2 regions of the Flexivirga sp. YIM B11880 genome follow, and region 2 is predicted to be linked to the other one. Evidence: riboswitches for the same ligand, from Rfam matches in the RefSeq annotation. Region 2 holds a riboswitch; the other holds the start of a gene.
The links. Region 2 has a riboswitch for S-adenosylmethionine ahead of ACN8HC_RS05370 (bifunctional o-acetylhomoserine/o-acetylserine sulfhydrylase). Riboswitches for the same ligand answer to the same signal wherever they lie in the genome.

Region 1 (8,994 bases), on a different contig from region 2:
CCGGACAGGCGCTCGACGGTGGTCCCACTGACCAGCACCGACAGCCAGCCGATCATCAGGAAGAGCAGGGCCTTGAACATCGCGTGCGACAGCAGATGCGCGATGCCGAGGTCGGCACCGGTGCGCGGCGCCAGCACCGCGAGTCCGAGCAGCATCAGCGCGACCTGGGACACCGTCGACCAGGCGAGCAGCCGTTTGAGGTCGTGCTGGAGGAAGGCCAGGATGCCGGCGCCGACCATCGAGACGGACGCGACGACGGTCAGCACGACACGCGCGGTGTCGGACAGCTCGAGCAGGGTGACCAGCTTGCCGAGCACGACCGTGCCGGCCGCGACCATGGTGGCCGCGTGGATCAGCGCCGACGCCGGTGTCGGGCCCTCCATCGCGTCGGGCAGCCAGTCCTGGAACGGCACCTGGGCGGACTTGCCGGCGACCGCGCAGATGATGCAGAGCAGTGCGGCGGTGAGTGCGGTGTGGTGTCCTGCCGCCGCGTGCGTCCAGTGCACGACGATCGCGGCGATGTCGGTGCTGTGCGCGCCGAGGGAGAGGATCGCCATACCGATGACCAAGGGGGTGTCCGCGATGCGGGTCACCAGGAAGGCCTTGTATGCCGCCCGCCGCGCCTTCGGTCGCTCCGACTCGTGGCTGATGAGCAGGTAGGAGCACCAGCCCATCAACTCCCAGCCGATCAGAGTGAGCAGTAGGTCGCCGGACAGGACGACCAGCTGCATGGCCGCGGTGAACAGCCCTACAGTGGCGGCGAATTGGCGATAGCGGGGGTCGCTGTAGAGGTACCACCGGGTGAAGAGCTGCACCGCCCAGGAGACCAGCCCGACGGCGACGGCGACGAGCACCGACGGCCGGTCGACCTGCAGGTGCAGCGGGATGCTGAGGCCTGGACCGACCGGCAGGTCACCGATCGTCTGCGGTGCGGCGACGGCTCCGCCGCGGACCTGTTGGAGCAGCAGGCCGATCGGCGCGAGCAGTCCCAGGAAGCTCAACACGGCCGTGACGGCGAACGCCGGAGTGCTGCGTCGGGTCAGCAGGATGACCAGCACCGGGACGGCGGCCGGCAGCAGCACGACCAGGTGACTCGGCTGGAGCGGGAAGTCCACTGCGAGCGTCGTGGGGTCGAAGCGGCCGTCGGCGAGGATCACTCGGACTCCCCCGGCTGCGCCATGTCGACGTTTCCGCGGCCGCGGAACACCGCGAGGATCACGCCCAGGGCGACTGCGATCTCGGCAGCAGCGATCGTGATGACGAAGATCGTCATCACCTGCCCGGCCCGCAGCGTGTCACTCGTCAGCGAGCCGACGGTCACGAAGAGCAGCCCGGCGGCGGCGAGCATCAGCTCGACACCGATCAGCACCAGGATGGCGTTGCGGCGGGCGAGCACTCCGTAGAGGCCGATGCCGAAGAGCAGCCCGACGACGAGCATCGGCAGCGCGGAATGGATCACTGCAGCTCTCCCTGCATCTCCGACCGGCCACGTCGCCCGATCGGCAGCCGGGCCAGCGCGAGCGCGGCGATCAGCGCGACGAGCAGCAGCGCCGAGAGCACTTCGAACGGCCACACCCAGCTGCCGAAGAGCCGGACGGCGAGCAGGTGGGTGCCACCGCCGTTGATGCGCTGCTTGTCGTTGCCGAAGGCGCTGATCAGCACCGTCGCGAGCAGTGCCGCGGTGGCCGCGCCGACGACCAGTGCGGCGGCACGTTGCATCAGCGGGGTGTCGTGCTCATGACTGCGCCCGATGGGTGCGCGGGTGAGCATCAGCGCGAACAGCACGAGGATGACGACGGCGCCGACGTAGACGAGCAGCTGCACCAGTGCGACGAATTCGGCGCCGAGCACCAGGTAGCAGCCGCACAGCGCCGCCAGGCTGACGATGAGCCAGAGCGCCGAGTGCACCAGGTGTTTGGTGGTCACGGCGAGCAGCGCCGAGGCGACACTGATCGCCCCGGCGATGGTGAAGAGCACGTCGTATGTGGTCACGACGGCTCATCCTCCACCGCCGCCGGGGGCGGCACCGTCCGCATCCACTCACCGAGCTTTTCCTTCTCGTGCAAGAGGTTCCGGATGTCGCCGTCGGCGTATTCGAACTCCGGGCTCCAGAAGAGCGCGTCGAAGGGGCACACCTCGATGCAGATGCCGCAGTACATGCACAGGCTGAAGTCGATGGCGAAGCGGTCCAGCACGTTGTGCTGGCGGGCGCGGCCGCCTTCGGGTCCGGGTGGTGTCGTTTCCTTGTGGGAGTCGATGTAGATGCACCAGTCCGGACACTCCCGCGCGCACAGCATGCAGGACGTGCAGTTCTCCTCCAGCAGCGCGATGACGCCGCGGCTCCGGTCCGGCAGGTCGGGCTGCACGTGGGGGTACTGCTGGGTGTGGGCGTGCGTGACCATGGTGCGGGCCGTGGTCGCCATACCCTTCGCGAGGCCGGTCAGGAATTTGCTCATGAGCTCACCACCACTCCGACTGCGGTGATCGCCAACTGCAGCAACGCGATCGGGACCAGACCCAGCCAGGCCACGCGCTGCAACTGGTCCTCGCGCAGCCGCGGCCAGGCGACCCGGATCCAGATGATGACGAACGCGAAGATGCCGCCCTTGACCAGCATCCAGAGCCAGCCCACCGAGTCGGCGAAGGGTCCCGCCCAAGCACCGAGCCAGAGCGCTGCGAGCAGGAACGACATGACCACGATGCCGGCGTATTCGGCGAGCAGGAAGAGCGCGAACCGCAGCCCGGTGTATTCGGTGTAGGGGCCCATCACCAGCTCGGAGTCGGCGACCGGCATGTCGAAGGGCGGGCGCTGCAGCTCGGCGGTGGCCGCGACCAGGAAGACGATCGCGCCCGGCAACTGCCAGAGCAGCCACCACGGGTTCCATGCGTGCGCGATGCCGACCAGCGACAAGGAGCCGGCCGCGATCGCGAACGACGCGCAGACCAGGATCAGCGGCAGCTCGTAGGAGACCAGCTGAGCGGCGGTGCGCATGCCGCCGAGCAGGGAGTACTTGTTGCCGCTGGACCAGCCGGCCATCAGCGTGCCGAGGGTGCCGACACCGCTGATCGCGAGGAACCAGACGAGGCCGCCAGGAACGTTGGCGCCGAAGAAGTCGGGGCCGAACGGGATCACTCCGAGCGCCAGCAGGTAGGCCACGATGCCGAGGGCCGGCGCGACCCGGAAGACGCTCTTGTCCGCGGCGAGCGGGACGACGTCTTCCTTCTGAGCGAACTTCACGCCGTCGGCGATGAGCTGGGCCCAGCCGTGGAAACCGCCGGCCTCCATCGGCCCGAGCCGTCCCTGCATGTGGGCCATCACCTTGTGCTCGGTCTGCCCCACGAGGAGCGGCAACACCAGGAACGCGGCGAGCACACAGACGGACCGTACGACGACTTCGACGAAGTCATTCATCGGGGACCCCAGGATTCGTCGGGCACGCCCGGCGGCTGCAACCGGCGGCGGGGCGCGCGGGCCGGTTTGCCGTCGGTGCCGCCACCGCCGGGCTCCTTGGCGCCCGGCCACGGCTTGCTCGCGCGTGCCGCGAGAACGAACGACTTGCGCAGCGGGTTGCCGTCGAAACCGTCCGGCAGCAACAGCTTTCGCAGCTTGCCGTTGCCCGTCTCGGTGAAGTCGTCGAAGTGGATGCCGAACATTTCGAACGTTTCCCGTTCGTGCCACGCCGCGCCGTGCCACAGCACCGTGCAGCTCGGCAGGCTCGCGCCGTCCGCGATGCGGGTCTGCACGAGGATTTCGCGCAGTGCGCCGGGCGTCACGTCATACAGGTGCACGACGACGTCCAAGCCGGGGTCTTCGTCGACGTCGGTTTGATCGACGGCGGTGAGAAAGTCGAAGAAGGTGAAACCTTCGTCGCGTTGCTGCTCGAGCGTGACGATCCATTCGCCGGGCGGGCAGGAGACGCGAGGGACTTCGTAGGGTTCGACGCTCACGCGGACTCCCCCGGCGGTGCCACGAGCGGGCGGCTCACTTCGCCGGCGGTGACCTTGCGGCCTGCGTAGCCGCTGAGCTTGGCGCGCAGGCCCTTGGTGTGCAGCTTCTCCTCGGCGATCTGCTCCTGCAGGACGCGGATGCCCTGCAGCAGCGCCTCGGGACGCGGCGGGCAGCCCGGCACGTAGACGTCGACCGGGATCAGCTGGTCGACGCCCTTCGTGACGCAGTAGGAGTCCCAGTAGGGGCCGCCGGAGTTGCTGCACGCACCGAAGCTGATGACGTATTTGGGTTCGGGCATCTGGTCGTAGAGCCGGCGGACCGCGGGGGCCATCTTGTCGGTGACCGTGCCCGAGACGACCATCAGGTCGGCCTGCCGCGGGCCGGGTGCGAACGGTATGACGCCCAGCCGGATGAAGTCGTGCCGTGCCATCGATGCTGCGATGAATTCGATGGCGCAGCAAGCCAATCCGAAGTTGAACACCCAGAGGGAGTAGCGGCGGCCCCAGTTGAGCACCACCCGCATGGGCTTCGGGGCGACTTCTTGCCCCGCGCCGACGCGGGGCATGGGCAGGTCAGTGGTCACCGGTCAACTCCTTCCCGGACACGCTCCGCGGTGGCCGAGGAGCGACGAAGGAGCGTCTCGAGGTCCCCGTGTCCGCTTCGTCCGCCCAGGTCAGCAGGCGGCGGCGGGCGGCGTGCAGCAGGCCGACGAGCACGACCGCGATGAAGATGCCCATCTCCACCAGGCTGGCGATGCCGAGGTGATGGTCACGCAGCACCAGCGCCCAGGGGAAGAGGTAGACGGCGTCGACGGCGAAGACGACATACAGGAAGGCATAGGTGATGTAGCGGAAGTGTGTCTGCGCCCACCCGCCCGCAACCGGGTCCACGCCGGACTCGTAGGTCGTCAGCTTGGCCAGGCCGGGTGCTCGCGGTGCCAGCAGCCGCCGGGCGATCATGGCAGCGACGAACAGCACCGCTCCGGCGACACCGACGCCGAGCAGCACCACGTAACCGGTCACTCCCGAGGACACCCGGGCAGCCTAACGAGCGGACGCCTCCGGGTGGGCGAGGCGCTCCCAGAGTGGACGCTTCGGGGCGACCGCTCGGCGGCGAGCGCGGCGTGTGATCCACCTCACGAACGTGAAGAATTGCTGTTCATTTTGACTATTCCGGTAACTCGTACTTATGGTTGCACCAGTCACGAGTTCCAGCGTCAAGCCCTGGCTTGCTGGACGGCAACCCTCACGCACGTGGCGGGGTGCCCCAGGTGAATGACTAGGCCGCACAGGCTGGTTCGGCGTATGCCGGATCGGTCGGCGCGGCAAGCACGGCAGTTCCCACATCACCGGGCGATGCGGCACGACGCGTCGCACGGTTCGAGCACGGCCGGGCGCCTTCCAATTGCCAGCGACCCTGAGGAAACCATGTCCGACGACACCTCCGACGCCCCGACGACCATTCCTTCCCTGCCGCCGAGGCGCACCTCCCGCCGCGGAGTGGTGATCGGCGCCGCCGTCATCGCCTTCGTCGTGGGCGGTGGTGCCGGCTTCGCCACCGGCCGGGCCACTGCGAGTGGCGACGCTGCACCTGGGCAGCACCTGACCATCGTGAAGATCGGCGTCACCGACGCCGACCAGGGCTATTGGCCGGTCTTCAAGAAGCTCGCCCGGCAGCACGGCATCAACCTGCAGACCGTCAACTTCCAGGACTACACACAGGCGAATCCTGCTGTCGCCCAGGGCCAGCTGGATCTCAACCTCTTCCAGCACCTGGTCTTCCTCGCGAGCTACAACGAGCAGGCGCACCAGAACCTGACGCCGATCGGGTCGACGTATGTCGTGCCGCTCAGCCTCTACTCGTCGAAATACAAGAAACTGCAACAGATCCCGGCGGGCGGCACCATCGCCATACCGAATGATCCGACGAACCAGGCGCGTGCGCTGCTCGTGCTGCAGGCGGCCGGCCTGGTGACGCTGAAGAACGGGGGCAACATCCTGGCCACTCCGGCGGACATCGTCCGGAGCCGGTCAAAGGTCACGGTGACGCCCGTCGACGCGGCGCAGACGGTGACGTCGCTGTCCTCCACCGCCGGCGCGGTCGTCAACAACAACTTCGCGCTCGACGGTCATCTCGACCCGACCAAGGCGCTCTACTCGGACAACCCGCGGTCGGCGACGGCCGAGCCCTACATCAACGTCATCGTGGCCCGAGCTGCGGACAAGAACAACCCGACGTACGCCGAGGTCGTCAAGCTCTACCAGGACCCGCGCGTGCAGAAGCTGGTCGTCGCCGAGTCGAAGGGGACCAGCGTCCCGGTGAAGAAGTCAGCGGCCCAGCTGCAGCAGATCCTGTCCGGCCTGCAAAAGACCGTGAGCACGCAATGACCGAGGTCGTGTCGAGAACCGTTGACTCCGAGCCTGATTCGGCAGCGCCGTTGGTCCGTCTGCAGTCGGTGTCGAAGACCTTCGGCCGCCGCGACGACCAGCACCACGCGCTGACGGACGTCGACCTGGAGATCCGGCGGGGGGAGATCTTCGCGGTCATCGGCTACTCCGGGGCGGGCAAGAGCATTCTCGTGAGGCTGATCAACGGGCTGGAACGGGCCACCTCCGGCACCGTGATCGTCGACGGGGTCGACATCACCAGGCTGCGCGGGAAAGCGCTGCGGGCGGTGCGGCAACGCATCGGCATGGTCTTCCAGCGGTTCAACCTGATGCGGTCGCGGACGGTCTTCGGCAACGTCGCCTACCCGCTGCAGCTCGCCGGACTCGGCCGTGCCGAGCAGGAGCGGCGAGTCGCCGAACTGCTTTCCTTCGTCGGCCTGCTCGACAAAGCGTGGGCTCACCCCGAGGAATTGTCCGGCGGCCAGCAGCAACGAGTCGGTATCGCCCGGGCGCTGGCGACGCAACCGGATCTGCTGCTCGCCGATGAGTCCACCTCCGCGCTCGACCCGGAGACGACCCGGGAGGTGCTCGCGCTCTTGCGACGGGTCAACGAGGAACTCGGGATCACCATCGTGGTCATCACCCACGAGATGGACGTCGTCCGCGCAATTGCCGACCGCGTGGCGGTCCTGGACTCGGGCCGGATTGTCGAAACCGGCACGGTGCGAGAGGTTCTCGGCTCACCGACGGCGGAGACGACGCAGCGGTTCGTCGCGGCTGCGGTGGGGAACCGCCCTGACGCCATACAGCTGGAGCGGCTGCGCGCGGAGCACTCTGACACCCTCGTCACGGTGTCCGCTGACGGCGATCGGGTGCTGGGCCGGGTTCTCAGCTCGGCCGCGCGGGAGCACGGTGTCGACTTCGAGATCCTGTATGGCGGGATCACCGATCTCAAGCACGAGTCGCTCGCCTCGTTCACGCTCGCGCTGAGCGGCCCGGAAGCGGGTGTGCAGGCGACGATCTCGGCCCTGCACGCAGCGGGCGCGGTGGAAGGACAACCGCGATGACCACCGACTGGTCGACGCTGTGGCCGACCTTCGAGACGGCGATCGGGCAGACGCTGCTGATGGCGGTCGTCACGATCCTGCTCGGCGGGCTGATCGGGCTGATCCTCGGCGTCGCGTTGTTCACGACGCGCACCGGCGGCTTGCTCACGAATCGCCCGGTCAATGCGGTGCTCAACGTGGCGGTCAACATCGTGCGGCCGATCCCGTTCATCATCTTCGTGACCGCGATCGCTCCCCTGACCTTGCGGACGATGGGATCCACCATCGGGACCACGGCGGTGCTCTTCCCGCTGGTCATCGCGGCGACGTTCGGGGTCTCGCGCATCGTCGAGCAGTCGCTGGTGTCAGTGGATCCCGGGGTCGTCGAGGCAGCGGAGGCGATGGGTGCCGGCCCGTGGCGGATCGTGCAGACCGTGCTGGTGCCGGAAGCGCTCGGCCCGCTGATCCTGGGCTACACGTTCGTCTTCGTCGCTGTGGTCGACATGACCGCGATCGCCGGTGCGGTCGGTGGCGGCGGCCTCGGTGACTTCGCGATCACCTACGGCTATCACCGGTTCGACTGGGCGGTGACCTGGATCGCCGTGGCGGTGATCATCGTGCTGGTGCAACTCGCGCAGTTCGGCGGGAACGCGTTGGCGCGCAAGGCGCTCCGGCGGTAACCCCTCAGCCGAAGAGCGCGTTCAGCGAGTCATGGCTCCGTCCGCCGGCGAGCTCGCGATAGGTGCCGTGCTCGAGCAGCTCGTGCGCAGCCCGCTCGAGGTGTCCGAACACTGCTGCCGCCAGTGACGATCCGGCGGACACGCGGCGCACCCCGGCGGCCTTCAACTCGGGGACGCTCGGCGCGGAAGGTCCGGTCAGGACATTGACCGGAGCGTCGATGGAGGCGGTCAGGCGGGACAGGATGTCCAGGTCGGTGACACCCGGCACGAAGATGCCGCTTGCGCCCGCGTCGAGGTATGCGGATGCACGTGCAACGGTGTCGTCGAAGTCCGCTGCGCCTACCAGGTAGCCGTCCGTCCGGGCGTTGAGGTAGAGCTCGACGCCGGCCGCGTCCGCCGCCTCGCGCACCACGCGCACCCGGTCGGCCGCTTCGTCGATTGGGCGCAGCGTGCGGTCGAACGCGTCCTCGAGGTTGACCCCGACCGCTCCGGCTCCGATGACGAGCCGGGTGGTCTCGGCAAGATCCGCCGCACTGTCCCCGAAGCCGCCCTCGATGTCGCAGGACACGGGAGCGCTTGCGACGGAACAGATCCGGCTCAGGTGCTGGAGCATCAGGTCGCGGTCGAGGACGTTGCCGTCCTGCGTACCGAGAGACCAGGCGACCGCCGCGCTCGATGTCGCAAGGGCTGGTGCACCGGCCTCCTGAATGATCCGCGCCGACGCCGCGTCCCAGCAGTTCGGCAGGACGAGGAGATCGTCGTGCAGGGCGTGGAAGGTCGCGGCGCGTTCGTTCGGGGTCATCTCACCGACGGTAGACCCTCGTCATGGGCCACCGCGACGGCCGTGGGTGCGCGGCGCGTCATACCCTCCGGGCGGTGGCACCATCTCGGCACGGACGCCGAGCAACCGGACCGGCCGTTCGTCGGAAAGC
Region 2 (8,994 bases):
GCACCGTGATCGGAGTGGAGGCGATGACCTGGGAGATGGGTTTCCCGCAGGGAGCAGCGGTGTGGGACCGGATCGCCACCGCGATCAGCCAGGCGGCGACCCATCAAGGAGTCCCGGTTGGCGAAGGAGCGCGCGAATTCGCCAAGGACGAGCACACATCCGGCAAGCCGGAGGTGTGGACCGTTCGCGTAGCCTGAGCGCGCACCTCCGCGGCACCGGCGAGGAGTCGGACGCTTCATCGAGAAAGGTTTGTCACGATCATGAGGACCAGGGGTTTGCACAGGCTTGCTTTCGGTGCGGTGCCGGTCGTGCTCGTAGTGAGTGCGGTCGCGGGCTGCAACAACGGAGCCCCCGCCGTGCAGGCGCCGCCGGCAACCACGACCTCCACCGCGTCCACGGCCAGCAGCACCGGCAGCGGCGTGCCGACCGTCGCTCCGACCGACGCCGGTGGCAGTAGCAGCGGCACCGGCGTCCCCACCGTCTCGGCCCAACCGACGACGTCCAGCGGTGGCGACCCGTCGAAGGTGTGCACGACCCAGGACAACTACGACACTCCGGCGGTGCTCACGCCGAGCACCAAGAAGACGTCGTGGGGCAAGCCGCTGGACGTGACCCAGCGATACGAGGGAACCGTCACGATGACCGCCGCGAAGCCGGTCGCCAAGAAGCCTGCCGCCGACGACATCTTCGGCCCGCAGCACGGCCAGGTCTACCTTCTGGTCAAGGTCACCGTGAGGTACAAGTCCGGCAACGCCAGCGTCTTCGGCGGCACCGACTTCACGCTGCGCGACGCGCACAACAATGTCTGTGACTCCGACTCCATCTCCGACATCGTGCCCCAGCGCGAGCAGTTCGACGTCGTCACGATCGGCAAGGGGAAGACCACGAGCTACACGGGGACGCTGGTCTTCGAGGTACCGGCCGGGCAGGACTACACGAAATACGCGTTCCTCTACCTGCCGGGCCTGTCCCAGAAGAGCGACGCGCCCGTCGCATGGACGCACTGATCACCGCGAGCACCGGGACGCTGAGTCCTGCGGATCGCATCCGGCGCACCCGGTTGCGCCGGATGCGGCTGATCGCCAGTTCGCTGCTCGTTGCTGCGGCCATCGTCTTCGTCCTCACCCACGGCCACGGTGGTGTGTGGGGTTACGTCAACGCCGCTGCCGAGGCTGCGATGGTCGGCGCCGTCGCCGACTGGTTCGCGGTGACCGCTCTCTTCCGGCACCCGCTCGGGCTCAAAGTGCCGCACACGGCGATCATCCCCGAACGCAAGGACAGCATCGGGCACAGCCTGGAGGACTTCGTCACCGACAACTTCCTCACCGCCGAGAACGTGCAGCAGCGGCTTGCCACCGCCCAGGTCCCGATGCGGGTCGGCCGGTGGCTGGCCGACCCCGGCAACGCCCGGCGAGTGGTGACCGAGTCGGCACCGGCCCTCGCGAAAGGTATCGACTCGATCAGTGACGCCGAGGTCGGCGACTTCCTCGGCAGGGTGCTCCTGCCGCGGCTGGGCCGCGAACCGGTCTCCCCGCTGCTCGGCAGTCTGCTCGAAGGTGTCGTGCGCGACGACTCGCACCGGCAGGTCGTCGACCTCGCCGTGCGCGAGCTGCACGACTGGGTCCGGGACAACGGGACCACTGTGACCTCGCTGATCGGTAGCCGCGCGCCGTGGTGGTCACCGCGGTGGCTGGACGACACCGTCGCGGCGCGGCTGCACGTCGAGCTGGTCCGCTGGCTGGCCGACATACGCGACACCCCGGACCATCAGGTGCGTCGCGCAATCGACGACCTGCTCGCCAAACTCGCCGACAACCTGCAGAACGACCCGGCGACCATGGAACGCACCGAGACGCTCAAGCTGCGCATCCTGTCGCACCCGTCCGTCGGCGACTCGCTGGTCGGGATGTGGCAGTCCGTCAAGCGCGTCGTGGTGGAGGCACTCGAAGATCCGGAGAGTGACCTGCGCGAGCGGCTCGTCCGCGCGCTGTCCGACCTCGGCAACCGGATAGTCACCGACGACAACCTGCGGGGAGCCCTCGACCGGCGGCTCGGTGAGATCTCCGGGCACGTCGTCACCACCTACGGCCACGAGATCTCCACCGTCATCTCGCAGACCATCGAACGGTGGGACGGTCAGGAGGCGTCGCAGCGGATCGAGCTGCACGTCGGCCGCGACCTGCAGTTCATCCGGATCAACGGCACCGTGGTCGGCGGCCTTGTCGGCCTCGTCATCTACTCCCTCGCACACCTCCTCTGACGCGGCAGACGAACGCGTTTGCGGCGGAGGACGGCACACACGCACCACACCTTGCTTGATGCGCCGAACTTTCCAGGTATGTTTGCTGAATCCCCGCTGAGAAGATCCCTGGACTCGATGTCGATGCTGCCCTGCGGGAGCGGTCTGCCGTAGCGCGGACCGGCAGCGCCGACGACGAACGTGGCCCGGAGGTGGCTGACGCATGGCAGCGTTGCGACGACGCATCATCGACCGGCTCCCGGAGCGATCGCGCGGAGGGCTACGGCGTGCCCGCCGGGCGATGCGGGAGCTGCAAGGCAAAGGGGCCGGCGGGACCAAACCGTCGGTCCCCGTGACGGGGGTCGTCGAGCGGGTCGCCGAGACGCAGATCTCCGGCTGGGTGATGGTGCCGATCAGCGCCGCGCCGACTCCCGTGACACTCCACGTCGGACCGATCCAGCTGTCCAGGACCTACCCGACCCCGGCCGGCTCCCTCGCCGGCATGCGCGTGACCAAGGAGGACGAGGCGGCGCCGTCGGCCCAGGCAGCGTCCACTCATCAGCGGTACGTCGGCGGCGGGGTCGCCGCCGGTCGAGCCGACGGCCGCCGCAATGTCCGCGAGGGGTTCGAGGCGCGAGCGTTCTCCTTCCAGGTCACGGAGATCTGGGCCTACCTGCGCAAGGGCGACCGGCTCGCGGTGCGGTATGCCGGGCAGCCGCTGCCCATCACCGGCCACGGCATGTTCCTGCGGGCGGCCAAGTCCGGCACATTCGACCTCGCCACGCTCCAGCAGCGGCTGGACGAGGGTTACATCCTGACGCAGACCGGCCGGATCCTGCTGTCCAAGCGGCTCGACGAGGAATGGCAGCGAAGGGTCGCCGGGCTCTATGCGCAGGTGCGGGACGTGGTCGGCGATCGCTTCGGGCACGACGTGTTCATCATCTACGGCACGCTGTTGGGATCGGTGCGCGAGGGCGGTTACATCGGGCACGACGCCGACTTCGACGCGGCATACATCTCCGAGCACCGGACCGGTCCGGAAGCGGCGGAGGAGCTCATCGCGATCGCCCTCGCACTGCTGGAAGCCGGCCTCGAGGTCGATATGCGGCAGCGGGTCTTGCACGTGCACGACCCGGAGGACCGCAACTATCGGATCGACTTGTTCCATCTCTACTTCGACCCGGAGGGCCGCCTGCGGTTCCCCTGGGGCGTGGCCGGCACCCGCGGCTACACCAGGGCCGACTACCAGGGCACCGAGCTGGTCGACTTCCCGGGTGGAAAGGTGTTGCGCCCCCGCAACCCCGAACCGCTGGTCGCTCACATCTACGGCGACGACTGGCGGCTGCCCAAACCGGGATTCCACTGGTCGCATGCGCGCACCGACGTCGCCGACGACGGTGTGCTGACGATCCCGCAGCGGGATCGCGTCTACTGGTCCAATTTCTATGCTCGACACAGCAATACCGAGGGCTCGACGTTCTTCGACGAGGTCAGCAAGCTGGACGGCCTGCCGGATGCGGTCTTGGACATCGGCTGCGGCGACGGCCGCGACTCGTGCGCCTTCGCGCTGACCGGCCGCAGCGTCCTCGGCATCGACCAGTCCGGCGTGGCCGTGGAGCGGGCGCAGCTGCGCGCCGAGCAGCTGGGCGTCGGTGAGCACGCCGAATTCGCGGTGTGCGACGTGTCCGACTCCGACGCGTTGGGGACGGCGCTGCGCAGTTTCCGGGACCGGCACGAGGACGGTGTGGTCTTCTACCTGCGGTTCTTCCTCCACTCGATCAAGGCGGACGTGCAGGAGGACCTTCTGTCGCACATTGCCTCCGTGGCTCGCGAAGGTGATCTCTTCGCCGCGGAGTTCCGCACCGACGAGGACGAGAAGCGCACGAAGACGTTCGGCAACCACTACCGGCGCTTCCAGAACGCCGCGGAGTTCCGCACCGCGCTCGAGGGCCGCTTCGGCTTCGACGTCGTGAGCGACCAGGAGTCGGACGGCCTCTCGCCGTACGGCGACGAGGATCCGGTGCTCTATCGCGTGGTCGCTCGCTACCGCGGCTGAGCTGTCGGGTTCTATGACGCCACGGCCGCTGTGTTCACTCCGAGGCGGCGTGCACCAGGATCTGCTGACCGTCGGGGTCGGTGATGGCCAGGTGATCGCCGAACTCCGACTCGTGCAACTCGGCACGCGCACCGGCGAACTGCGCGCGTTCGGCAATGTCGGCAAGGGGAGTGATCGTCTCGAACGACAACTGCACCGCGAACGGGCCTGGTATGACGGGCGGTTCGCCGCCACCGGTGTGGTGCAGGCCGACGGCGCCTCCGGCGCCGGGCAGCGCCAGCTGCGTGAAGTAGTCGCTCGCCTCGCCCACGACCGCGAAGCCGAGGGCTTCGAGCAGCCGTCGGTCCGGAGTCTGGTCGTCGACGAACCGGATCGGCGTCACCTGCAGATCGCCGATGCCCGGCTCGACCCCTGTGCTGGTGTAGCCGTAGAGGTCATCGGATCGACCGTTGATGATCAACTCGTCGTCACCGAGCGTGACCGTGATCGCGCGGCCGTAGGCCTCGTCGTACACCATCGACTCACCTGGACGACCTTCGGTGCCGAAGCCGCTCGCGGCGAGTTGCCTCGCGAGGGCGTCGAGGCCGGTCTCCTCGAAGGAGAGGGAGGTTGTGCCCGGCTGTGCGCCCGAGGCGGAGTCGGCAGCACTGTGCAGCGCGACGGTGCCGCTGCGCCCGCAGAGCACGACCCAGCCGCCTTTGTCGCTCGTGATGCTGACCGAAAGCCCCAGCCCGACAAGCAGATCCGACATTGCGTCGATGTTGTCGGTGAAGCGGATGGGTTGCACGAAGAGGGTCATTTCGCAGCTCCTTGGTCGAGGTAGTCACGCAGTGCCTGCTCGACGAGCGCCGAGAGGCTGAGGCCGTCGTCGATGGCGCGGTGCTTCACCGCACGGATCACCTCCGGGGGGAGATAGACGTTGAACTGGGCTTTGCCGCCCTCCTTGGAATTTGCTGGCATGCTAGCAATTTAAGAAGATAGCGCTCCGGCGTCAAGTGGCGCGCCCTCCGGAAGGCTGGATCGGCCGCGCCATACATAACACTCTGACGCGTCCACAGTTAGAGACGATTATGACTGCGGAAAGGGTGCGGGCTACGATCCCGACCAGGTCATGAGTGTCAGCGCCAAGCCCCGGCTCGCTGACCGGCAACCCTCCTCCGCGGTGGGGTGCCCCGGGTGAGGACCAGGCCGCCGGTGCAGATCGCCGGCTGGCAAGCGCGGGCATCACGAACGTGAGTCCCGCCGCCGAGGGCGGCGCCTGTCGCCTCCGGCGTTTCCTCGAGGCATGGAAGGTCACGATGAGCGACGCAACCCCCAACTGGTCCTTCGAGACGCGGCAGATCCACGCCGGCCAGACCGCCGACCCGGCCACCGGGTCGCTGGCACTGCCGATCTACCAGACCACGTCCTACCAGTTCAACGACACCGAGCACGCGGCAAACCTCTTCGGGCTCAAGGAATTCGGCAACATCTACACCCGGCTGATGAACCCGACGACCGACGTCGTCGAGCAGCGCATCGCCAGCCTGGAAGGCGGCGTCGGCGCGCTGCTGGTCGCCTCCGGTCAGGCCGCGGAGACCCTCGCCATCCTCAACATCGTCGAGGCCGGGGACCACATCGTCGCCAGCCCCAGCCTGTATGGCGGGACGTTCAACCTGCTGAAGCACACGCTGCCCAAGCTCGGCATCCGGACCACGTTCGTGGAGAACCGCACCGACGCGGAGAGCTGGGCGGCAGCGTTCCAGCCGAACACCAAGCTGGTGTTCGCCGAGACGGTGTCCAACCCGAAGTCGGAGATCCTGGACATCGAGCTGGTCGCCGGTGTCGCCCACGACCACGGTGTGCCGCTCGTCGTCGACAACACGATCGCCACGCCATACCTGCTGCGTCCGATCGAGCACGGCGCCGACATCGTGATCCATTCCGCCACCAAGTACCTCGGCGGCCACGGCACGTCCATCGGCGGCGTCATCGTCGACAGCGGCAACTTCGACTTCGGCGAGGACCCGGAGAAGTTCCCCGGATTCAACACGCCGGAGGAGGCCTACCACGGTCTGGTCTACGCGCGGGACCTCGGCGTCGGCAGCCCGCTCGGCGCGAACCTCGCGTTCATCCTGAAGGCCCGCGTGCAGCTGCTGCGCGACCTCGGCGCGGCGATCTCGCCGTTCAACGCGTTCCTCATCGAGCAGGGCATCGAGACGCTCAGCCTCCGGGTCGAGCGGCACGTCGCCAACGCCCGCAAGGTCGCCGAGTGGCTGCAGGAGCAGGACCAGGTCGAGTCGGTCCGCTGGGCGTCGCTGCCGGGCAACGAATACTACGAACTGGCCCAGAAATACACGCCGCTCGGCTCGGGAGCGGTGCTCGCGTTCGAGATCGCGGGTGGCGTCGAGGCGGGCAAGAAGTTCGTCGAGGCGCTCACGCTGCACTCGCACGTGGCCAACATCGGTGACGTGCGCTCGCTCGCGATCCACCCCGCCTCGACCACCCACTCGCAGGGTCCGGACGAGGACCGCCTCGCGGCCGGCGTGACGCCCGGCCTCGTGCGGCTCTCGGTGGGCATCGAGCACATCGACGACATCATCGCCGACCTCGAGCAGGGGCTGACCGCAGCCAAGAGCTGACCAACGACAAACCCGCCGTCCTGATTGAGCGGCAGGACAACGCATTGAGCGGCATACGGAATCAGCCCGATTCCGTATGCCGCTCAATGCGTCGGTATGCCGGTCGATCAGAAAACCAGTTGCCGACGCCGCCGCAGGACGGCGAGAGTGAGCACACCCGCGGCGACGACACCCGTCGCACCGATCGAGAGGAGGCCGTCATGGCAGAAGTCCGGGTCAGCATGCCCGTTTCCATGCACTTCCTCGATCGGAGCACTTCGTATGACGCAACACCCGGAGGCTGCGTCCTCCACTGACACGGCCGACGCGGCCGACCCGCGATTCACCTTCGACTACCAGGAGATCGGCGAGCTGGGCGACAACCAGCGCTGGTCGACCTGGGGCAGCTGCGAACCGCTCAGCCGCGGCCCGCAACCGTGGCCCGACTGGATCATCACCGACGACGCCGCCGTGGACACCGAGCTGGGCATTCTCAAGACCGGCAAGGAAGCCGACGTCTTCCTGCTGGAGCGGTCTGCGCCATTGGACGACCGCAGGGTCGTCCTGGCCGCCAAGCGCTATCGGGACGCCGCACATCGCACGTTCCACCGCAACACCACCTACACCGAGGGCCGCAGGCTGCCCAAGAAGGGCGGCCGGGAGGCCCGCGCGATGGCCAAGAGCACGTCCTTCGGCAAGTCGGTCGCGGCGAGCAGGTGGGCGCGGGCCGAGTGGGAGTCGCTGGTCCGCTTCACCCGAGCCGGACTGCCGGTGCCGTACCCGGTACAGATCGACGGCACCGAGCTGCTCATGGAGCTCGTCGTCGACCACGAAGGCTCACCGGCACCGCGCCTGGCGGCGACTCGTCCTGAACGGAACCTGTTGGAAATCCTCTGGACCCAGCTGTATGACGCCATCAGTGGGCTTGCCTCGATCGGCTGTGTGCACGGAGACCTGTCGGCATACAACCTGCTCGTCGCGGGGGAGCGGCTGGTGCTGATCGACCTGCCGCAGACCGTCGACCTGTTCGGCAACCCCCACGGCATGGAGCTGCTGCAGCGCGACTGTGTCAACGTGGCCGCCTGGTTCCGGGCCCGCGGACTCGACGTCGACGGCGAGGAACTGTTCGGTGAGGTGGTTGCCCGCGCCGTCTGACCGACGGCAAATCGATGCGACGGATGCCGCCGGCGTTTGCGACAATGGGGTCGATCACCATGACCTCACCTGACCCCGCCGCGCCCGCTCGCCGTCGGTCTCGCGGCCCCCGAGGGCGCGGCCGTGGCCCTCAGGGCAAGGGCCGGCCGCCTCGCGAGACTTCGGAGCAGCGCGCCGCGCGGCGCGAACACCGTCGCGCGCTCGTGCCGGCAATCAGTTATCCGCAGCAGCTGCCGGTCAGCGCCGCGAGGGACGAGATCGCCGAGGCCATCCGCGACCACCAGGTGGTGGTGATCGCGGGCGAGACCGGCTCCGGCAAGACCACCCAGTTGCCGAAGATCTGCCTCGAACTCGGCCGGGGGCTGGACGGGATGATCGGCCACACCCAGCCCCGCCGCATCGCCGCGCGCTCGGTGGCCGAGCGGATCGCCGAGGAGCTGGACGTCACGCTCGGCGAAACCGTCGGCTATCAGGTCAGATTCGCCGATCACACGACCAAGGACTCGCTGGTCAAGGTGATGACCGACGGCGTGCTGCTCTCGGAGCTGCAGCACGACCGGGACCTGCGCCGCTACGACACACTGATCATCGACGAGGCGCACGAGCGGTCGCTCAACATCGACTTCATCCTGGGCTACCTGCGGCAGCTGCTGCCGCGCCGCCCGGATCTGAAGGTCGTCATCACCTCGGCCACCATCGACCCGCAGCGGTTCGCCGACCACTTCAGCATCGAGGGGCAGCCGCCGGTCCCGGTGATCGAGGTGTCCGGGCGCACCTACCCGGTGGAGGTGCGCTACCGCCCGCTGGTGCGGGTGGTCGAGACTCTGACGAAGGGCGCAGCGGAGGTTGGGGGCGAGCTTGCGAGCACCCGGCCGAAGCGGAGTTCGAGGAAGAGCGACGAAGAACTCCGTGAGCAGGAAATCGACATCGACCAGGTCACCGGC

Region 1: it holds a riboswitch for S-adenosylmethionine, as region 2 does, so the genes downstream of both, ACN8HC_RS00520 (MetQ/NlpA family ABC transporter substrate-binding protein) here and ACN8HC_RS05370 (bifunctional o-acetylhomoserine/o-acetylserine sulfhydrylase) in region 2, are expected to answer to the same signal.

The regions. Positions count from the first base shown of each region.
Region 1 covers NZ_JBMAMH010000001.1:106,077-115,070, forward strand. Annotated here, with positions in the region: gene ACN8HC_RS00480 (NADH-quinone oxidoreductase subunit 5 family protein) at 1-1,157, opposite strand, end outside; gene nuoK (NADH-quinone oxidoreductase subunit NuoK) at 1,154-1,459, opposite strand; gene ACN8HC_RS00490 (NADH-quinone oxidoreductase subunit J family protein) at 1,456-1,992, opposite strand; gene ACN8HC_RS00495 (NuoI/complex I 23 kDa subunit family protein) at 1,989-2,456, opposite strand; gene ACN8HC_RS00500 (complex I subunit 1/NuoH family protein) at 2,453-3,412, opposite strand; gene ACN8HC_RS00505 (NADH-quinone oxidoreductase subunit C) at 3,409-3,948, opposite strand; gene ACN8HC_RS00510 (NADH-quinone oxidoreductase subunit B) at 3,945-4,514, opposite strand; gene ACN8HC_RS00515 (NADH-quinone oxidoreductase subunit A) at 4,522-4,983, opposite strand; SAM riboswitch class IV at 5,149-5,286, shown strand; gene ACN8HC_RS00520 (MetQ/NlpA family ABC transporter substrate-binding protein) at 5,377-6,336, shown strand; gene ACN8HC_RS00525 (methionine ABC transporter ATP-binding protein) at 6,333-7,403, shown strand; gene ACN8HC_RS00530 (methionine ABC transporter permease) at 7,400-8,062, shown strand; gene ACN8HC_RS00535 (isocitrate lyase/PEP mutase family protein) at 8,067-8,864, opposite strand; gene ACN8HC_RS00540 (DNA polymerase IV) at 8,886-8,994, opposite strand, start outside.
Region 2 covers NZ_JBMAMH010000002.1:180,169-189,162, forward strand. Annotated here, with positions in the region: gene ACN8HC_RS05340 (hypothetical protein) at 1-197, shown strand, start outside; gene ACN8HC_RS05345 (DUF4352 domain-containing protein) at 261-1,007, shown strand; gene ACN8HC_RS05350 (DUF445 domain-containing protein) at 995-2,260, shown strand; gene ACN8HC_RS05355 (class I SAM-dependent methyltransferase) at 2,463-4,295, shown strand; gene ACN8HC_RS05360 (hypothetical protein) at 4,330-5,094, opposite strand; gene ACN8HC_RS05365 (ribbon-helix-helix domain-containing protein) at 5,091-5,255, opposite strand; SAM riboswitch class IV at 5,403-5,519, shown strand; gene ACN8HC_RS05370 (bifunctional o-acetylhomoserine/o-acetylserine sulfhydrylase) at 5,594-6,916, shown strand; gene ACN8HC_RS05375 (serine protein kinase RIO) at 7,178-8,050, shown strand; gene hrpA (ATP-dependent RNA helicase HrpA) at 8,095-8,994, shown strand, end outside.